2 regions of the uncultured Intestinibacter sp. genome follow, and region 1 is predicted to be linked to the other one. Evidence: riboswitches for the same ligand, from Rfam matches in the RefSeq annotation. Region 1 holds a riboswitch; the other holds the start of a gene.
The links. Region 1 has a riboswitch for S-adenosylmethionine ahead of metK (methionine adenosyltransferase). Riboswitches for the same ligand answer to the same signal wherever they lie in the genome.

Region 1 (4,127 bases):
TAAAAGCCTGTGTATTGTTTTCGCTTCTTTATTAGATGTTTCACTCATTCTCTTTGCAGCACGCCCTGTAGGCGCTGCTAAAACGACCTTTTGGTCGTTATTTTCAAATACTTTGATGATTGTATTAATTGTTGTTGTTTTTCCTGTCCCTGGCCCACCAGTAATTATTACAACACCTTGTTCAATAGCTTCTTTGACAGCCATAATCTGATTTTGGGCAAGTTTTATTCCATCTTCTCTTTCAATCATCTTTATTTCATGGTCTATTTTTATTTTTAAGTCTTCAAAATCGACCTGAGAAAGTCTTATCATCTCTCTGCATACTCCGTTTTCTGCCATATAGTATGGCATCAAATATACATTTATATCATTATTATCTTTTTCAACGTGTATTTTTTGAGTATATGCTAATTCTATAACACCTTCTTTTATATGTTCTGCCTCAACATCTAAAACTTTTACTGCTTGTGGAACTAATATACTAAGTGGTAAATATGTATTTCCATTAGATGTACTTTGATTTAGTGTGTATAAAATTCCTTGGAATATTCTATCTCTAGAATATTTATCTATGCCTAGCTTCTTTGCAATATCATCTGCAACTTTAAATCCAATTCCTCTAATATCTTCAGCAAGTTTGTAAGGATTTTTGTTGATGATACTTATTGCTTTATCTTTATATTTTTTATAGATTTTTAAACAGTAATTAGGAGTTATTCCATAAGGAGATAACTGCATAATTATATTTCTAAGCTCTCGATTTTCTTCATAACTCTCTGTTATTTGTTTTATTTTTTTTGAACCTATTCCTTCAACTTCTTTTAATCTCTCTGGAGTGTTTTGGATTACATCTAGAGTATCTACTCCGAATTTTTCAATAATCCTCAATGCCATTTTCTCTCCTATACCATGAATCATACCAGAAGATAAATAAGCGTAAATTCCCTCCAAAGAAGAAGGTGTTATAGGCATAAAACTTGTCACTTCAAATTGTGAGCCATAAGTTTTATGTGTTACCCACTTACCTTCTACCTCTATACTTTCACCGACAGATAATGTCGGCATACATCCTACAATTGTTACCTCTTCGTCCTCATTTGCAAGATAAGCTATAGTGTATCCATTTTCTTCATTTTTAAAAACTATATCACTTATCATACCTTCTAATTTTTCCATAATACACACTCCTAATTGCATTTATATCCTATTAATATATTAATTTATTTCAACTTTATTTTATTATCTTTTATATTTCATTTTATATTCACTGTCAATTATCCATAACTTAATATAATGATTTTAAGTTGTAGATAATTATACCTATAAAAATATTATACTAGTTTTTCAAATAAAAAAAGACCCTGTATTTATATAATACAAGGTCCTTTATATTTAAAGTTATATTAAGTTCTAATTAACTATATACCAGCTTGTTCTTTTAAAGTTTCAGCTTTATCAGTTCTTTCCCATGGTAAATCTATATCAGTTCTACCGAAGTGACCGTAAGCAGCAACTTGTTTGTATATAGGTCTTCTTAAGTCAAGGTCTCTTATTATAGCACCTGGTCTTAAGTCGAAGTTTTTGTTTATTAATTCAACTAATACTTCTTCAGAAACTTTTCCAGTTCCGAAAGTATCAACGAATATTGATAATGGTTTAGCAACACCGATTGCGTAAGCTAATTCTATTTCACATTTGTCTGCAAGTCCAGCAGCAACTATGTTTTTAGCTACGTATCTAGCAGCATAAGCAGCAGATCTATCTACTTTTGTTGGATCTTTACCAGAGAATGCTCCACCACCGTGTCTAGAGTATCCACCGTAAGTATCTATTATTATTTTTCTACCAGTTAAACCAGTATCTCCTTGTGGTCCACCTATAACGAATCTACCTGTTGGGTTGATGTAGTACATAGTTTCTTCATCTAATAATTCAGCAGGTATAACAGCTTTTATAACGTGTTCTATTAAGTCTCTTCTTATAGTTTCGTTATCAACACTTTCACTATGTTGAGAAGATATTAATACAGTATGAACTCTAACTGCTTTGTTTCCTTCGTATTCAACAGTTACTTGAGTTTTACCATCTGGTCTTAAGTAATCTAATAATCCAGATTTTCTAACTTCTGTTAATCTTCTTGATAATTTGTGAGCTAAAGATATTGGAAGTGGCATTAATTCTTCTGTTTCATTACAAGCGAAACCGAACATTATACCTTGGTCTCCAGCACCAACTTTTTCTATTTCTTCTTCAGTTTGTTCTCCTGATTTACTTTCTAAACCTTCATCAACACCCATAGCGATGTCTCCTGATTGTTCATCTATAGCAGTTATTACTGCACAAGTATTGCAGTCGAATCCAAATTTAGCTCTAGTATATCCGATACCTTCTACTGTTTCTCTAACTAATTTTGGGATATCAACATAAGCGTTTGTACTTATTTCACCTGCAACTAATACTAATCCAGTTGTAGTAGTAGTTTCACAAGCAACTCTTGATTGTGGATCTTTTTCTAATAATGCATCTAGTATTGCATCTGATATTTGGTCACACATCTTGTCTGGATGACCTTCAGTAACTGATTCTGACGTAAATAAATGTCTTGCCATTTTAGTTCCTCCTTAAATTTCTATAGTTTATTTTATATCATAATTTGTTCCTAGAAAATCTTTATTGTAATAAAAATTTTCTCACGGGAATTCTAGATTATATTCTTTATTTTACAAGAAATTAAATTCTTTATACTTTCTTATAAATTAAAAAACCTCTTCTATGTAGAAGAGGATATTGTATGCTTAAATACGCGACCTCATCTTTCTAGAATTCTCTCTAGCAGGATTTAGCACCTTCCTTTTTCAAGTGGTTGCTGGGCTTCGTAGGGCCTGTCCCTCAGCCTCTCTTGATAAGGTAATCAAGAAATTTTTCTTTCAAATTTAACACTATAAATGATACCTGTTTTGTGATTCATTGTCAAGCATTTTTGCAATTCTCTTTCCCTGTTTTTGTTTTATTTTTTAATAGTCACAATTTCGTAACTCTTGTAAAAATAGTATTATTTCATACTTTCAACTCATATATTATCTAGAAGGGAGGAACTCCTATGTATTTAGCCAAAGTAAACTATAAAAGAGAAGATGTCACGCATATATTAAGTAATATTCTCAAAAATATAATCTCTGATAATACTGTAATAATATGTATAGGAACAGATCGTGCTATTGGAGATGCACTAGGGCCTCTAGTAGGTACTATGCTCAAAAATAGTGATTTTAAATACCCTGTCTACGGTACATTGGATAATCCTATTCATGCTTTAAACATTTATGAATCAATCGAACAGATTAAAAGCAAACATTCCTCGAGCCAATTTTTAGCCATAGATGCCTGTTTGGGCTCGGCAAGTAACATAGGTAATATACAAATACGAGAAGGACCTATACTTCCAGGCAAGGGCGTAGGTAAGAAATTACCCCAAGTAGGGACTTATTCTATCGTTGGCATTGTAGATAAAATAGATGAAAATAATAGATTTTCTTTTAACAATATAAGGCTTCATTTCATTTTAGAATTAGCAGAAACAATTGCTTTATCCCTGCTCCTTGCAACATAACAAAAAGTAGCTATGGTAAAATAATAAATTTTATATTATTTTAAAATAGCTACTTTTTAGTTTATATCAATATTCTGTTTATTTTAATCGATTATTTTTTAAAGCTTCCACCTGTTTCTAATAAATCAAGTGAACCTAATGATAATCCAGTTCCTTTAGCAACACAAGAAAGTGGGTCATCTGCTAATACTACTTTTATACCTGTACTTTCTTCTATTCTATCGCCTAAACCTTTTAACATAGCTCCTCCACCTGTCATCACTATGCCTTTGTCGCTTATATCAGCTGCTAATTCTGGTGGTGTTTTTTCTAGTAGATTTTTAGTTGCTGCTACTATTTGTTCAACACATGGGTTAAGCGCATCTAATATTTCGTTTGAATTTACAGTTATAGTTACAGGAAGTCCTTTTACTAAGTTTCTTCCGCTGATATTCATAGTTCTTGGCTCGTCCTCTTTAACAGCAGTTCCTATTTCTATTTTTAATCTTTCAGCACTTCTTTCCCCTATTAATACATT
Region 2 (4,127 bases), on a different contig from region 1:
ATTTGTAAATCTTGATTTCTTATAAGATAAAATGCTATTATAGCTGCTAAATATCTTGAGAAAACTGTAGGAATTGCAGCACCTACAACCCCCATTTTTAGTCCATATATTAATATTGCATTTCCTATAAAGTTTACACTATTCATAAGAATTGATATTTTCATAGTCACTTTTGAATTTCCCATAGCTCTAAACAAAGCTGCTGCTCCATTATATATTGCTATAGCTGGAATTGATAAAAATACTATCAATAGATATATATTTGCAAATCCCATAACATCAGCTTCTAATTTTCCGAATACCTTGTATAATATAAAATATTTTAACAGATATCCCAAAATCATAATTCCTATAGAACTTACTAATAAAAATAACATTAATTGATCTGATGCTTCACATGACTTTTCTTCATTTTTTTGACCTAAAAATTGACCTGCAACTACAGCTCCACCAGTACCTAATGCAATAAATACTTGGGTTATTAATACCATAATAGTATCTACTAAAGATACTGCTGATACTGCCGCTTCCCCTACGCTTGCAACCATAATTGAATCTACTAAACCAACGACTATTAAAAGTAACTGTTCCACAATTAATGGTCCTATCAATTTTCTTAAGTCTGAATTAGAAAATAAATAATTGACTTTATTCTGACTTGCCTCCACTCAAACCCCTTCTTTCACAAAGATTTTAAAATATATAGATATTTTAAAATACATAATATTAATTTTTACTATTTTAAATTATAAAGAGTAGCTAAAAATGTAATATACATCAATAACTACTCTCTTATTTAAATTATATACCTATTGGTATTTTCTTACAACAATTCTTATAAAGTTGCTTTTAGAGCTTGGTCTATATCCCAAAGTAAATCATTTATATCTTCTATACCAACTGACATTCTTATCATGTCAGGTCTAACACCTGCTGATTCTTGTTCTTCTTCATTCAGTTGAGCATGTGTAGTACTTGCAGGATGTATAACTAAAGATTTAGCATCTGCTACATTTGCAAGGTGAGAGAATATTTTAAGACTTTCTATAAATTTCTTGCCTGCTTCAAGCCCACCTTTTATGCCAAATGTAAATATTGAACCTGCACCTTTTGGAAGATATTTTTGCCCTAATTCATAATATTTGTTGCCTTCAAGCCCTGGATAATTAACCCATGCAACTTGAGGGTGATTATTTAAAAACTCAGTTATAGCTTTTGTATTGCTTATATGTCTTTCTATTCTAAGCGACATTGTTTCTAAACCTTGTAATAACATAAATGCATTAAATGGACTTAAACAAGCTCCTGAATCTCTCAACCATTGAACTTTTAATTTAGTCGCATAAGCCGCAGCTCCAACATCTTTTGCATAATTAAGACCATTATAAGACATATCTGGCTCTGTCAAACAAGGGAACTTTCCACTTCCTATCCAATCAAAATTACCACTATCAACAACAACCCCACCTAAAGTAGTTCCATGACCACCTATAAATTTAGTTGCTGAATGTACTACAATATCTACACCATGTTCAAATACTTTTATTAAATAAGGTGTTCCAAAAGTATTGTCTAGCATAAATGGTATTTTGTTTTCATGAGCAATATCTGCTATAGCTTCTATATCGATTAAATTTATCCCTGGATTTCCTATTGTCTCAGCATAAACAAGTCTAGTCTTATCATTTATTGCTTTTCTAAAACTCTCTGGATCATCTGGGTCTACAAAATGAACCTTTATACCGAATTTAGGAAGCATATTTGAAAGTAAATTATATGTTCCTCCATATAAAGTTGGTGCTGCTACTATTTCATCCCCTGCCTGTATTATATTAAGTATAGCTGCATTTATAGCCCCCATTCCTGAAGAAAATGCTACTGCACCTACTCCACCTTCAAGTAATGCCATTCTATCTTCAAATACTTGAACAGTTGGATTTGATATTCTTGAATATATATGCCCCTCTTGTTTTAATGCGAATAAATCAGCACCATACTTCACACTTTCAAAACAATATGATGTTGTTTGATAAATTGGTACTGATCTAGAACCTGTCGCTGAATCTGGTTCTTGTCCCCCATGAATTTGTAATGTACTAAAACCTAGTTTTCTTTCTGTCATGTTATCCCTCCGAATATATTATTGTTAAATACAAGTAAAATGTTTATATTAAACATATAAAAATATCTTTAAATTTTTTTAAAGATAAAAATTATTTATAGCATATTTAAAAAATTATACTTATCGCCAAATATAAAGTAATATAATTTCCTATATACTATAAAAAGCTCTTTTACCTTACGATAAAAGAGCTTTATTTCTCATTCTCTCTTATCTTTCTTATGAAAACATAAGTAGGATTTAGCACCTATCTAATATAGGTTGCTGGACTTCTCAGGGCCTATTCCCTCCATCACTCTTGATAAGAATTTATTTAGTTAAGATTGATATTTATAATTATATACCTAAAGTATATTTTAAACAATATTTTTTACATATTTTTCTAATTTATTATTTTTTCTCAGCTACTCTAAGTTTTGCACTTCTTGAACGAGGATTTGCCTCAACTTCTTCTTTGCTTGGAAGTATTGGTTTTCTAGTTATAACTTTAACTTCAGAAACTTTATCACACTGACAAATTGGAAGTTCTGGTGGACAAACACAGCTAAGCGATAATTCTTTAAATTCATTTTTTACTATTCTATCTTCTAAAGAGTGGAATGTAATTATACATATCCTTCCCCCTTTATTCATCATAGAAACAGCATCGTCTATCATTTTGTTTATAACTCCAAGCTCATTATTTACTTCTATACGTATAGCTTGGAAAGTTCTTTTAGCTGGATGTGGTCCATCTATTCTAGCTTTTTTAGGGATAGCTTTTTTTATTACATCAACTAATTCACCTGTTTTTTCGATTGGCTTTTCATCTCTAGCTTCAACTATAAATTTAGCTATTCTCTTCGCCCAATTGTCTTCACCATAATCTTTTATTATTTTTGCAAGTTGCTCTTCTGAGTATGTATTTACTACATCATAAGCAGAAAATGGCTTTCTAATATCCATTCTCATATCTAAAGGAGCATCGTGCATATATGAGAAACCTCTATCAGCTTCGTCTAATTGATGAGAAGAAACTCCTAAGTCAGCTAGTACTCCATCTATCTTATATACACCTATTTTTTCTAATTCTTCTTTTATATTTGAAAAATTGCTGTGAATAAATCTAACTCTATCAGAATACTCTGCTAATCTCTCTTTTGCAGTAGCTATTGCATTTTTATCTTGGTCAAACCCTATAAAAAGTCCGTCTTTTGAAAGTCTTTTTACGATTTCTTTTGAGTGTCCTGCACCACCCATTGTACAGTCTACATATACACCGTCTTCTTTTATATTTAAATTTTCTATACATTCATCTAAAAGTACAGATACGTGATGGAATTCCATAAAAAATTCACTTCCTTTCTGTAAAATCTCTAACTGTCGTATTTTTTATATTAATGTTATCTATTAGATTTTTTTGCTAATACATAATTTAGTACAACACCTATAATTATAAATACTAAACTTATAACTTGTGCCATTCTTAATGGTCCTAACATAAGTGAATCTGTTCTAAGTCCTTCTATGAAAAATCTTCCTATAGAATATGATATTAAATAGTAAGCAAGGATTTGGCCTTCATATTTTTGTTTTTTTCTAAATACCATCAAAAATATAAATACACCTAAATCCCATATAGATTCATATAAAAATGTAGGATGTACTTTTACACCATCAACCATTATCCCCCATGGTAAATCTGTCGGTCCCCCATGAGCTTCTTTGTTTAGGTAATTTCCCCATCTCCCAATTGCTTGAGCTAATGGTATACCTATAACAACGCAATCAGCCAATTTAAAGAAGTTTAATTTCTTAACTTTAGCATATATAAACCCAGCTAAAATTCCTCCAATTAGAGCTCCATGAATTGCTAAGCCGCCACCTCTAAAGTTTAAAATTTCAGCTATATTTCCTGAATAATAAGACCAGTTAAAGATAACATAATAAGCTCTAGCTCCTATAAGTCCACAAGGGATTGCAATAATAGCTAAATTTAATATATCATCTTCTTTTATATTAAGCC

Region 2: another riboswitch for S-adenosylmethionine. It lies ahead of RDX53_RS03570 (O-acetylhomoserine aminocarboxypropyltransferase/cysteine synthase family protein); the one in region 1 lies ahead of metK (methionine adenosyltransferase).

What each region holds. Positions count from the first base shown of each region.
Region 1 is NZ_CABQXJ010000008.1:12,087-16,213, reverse strand. It holds gene RDX53_RS02735 (ATP-dependent RecD-like DNA helicase) at 1-1,176, opposite strand, end outside; gene metK (methionine adenosyltransferase) at 1,419-2,609, opposite strand; SAM riboswitch class I at 2,807-2,909, opposite strand; gene yyaC (spore protease YyaC) at 3,101-3,610, shown strand; gene RDX53_RS02720 (rod shape-determining protein) at 3,702-4,127, opposite strand, start outside.
Region 2 is NZ_CABQXJ010000011.1:17,173-21,299, reverse strand. It holds gene RDX53_RS03575 (MATE family efflux transporter) at 1-668, opposite strand, end outside; gene RDX53_RS03570 (O-acetylhomoserine aminocarboxypropyltransferase/cysteine synthase family protein) at 836-2,122, opposite strand; SAM riboswitch class I at 2,330-2,430, opposite strand; gene rsmH (16S rRNA (cytosine(1402)-N(4))-methyltransferase RsmH) at 2,513-3,448, opposite strand; gene lgt (prolipoprotein diacylglyceryl transferase) at 3,505-4,127, opposite strand, start outside.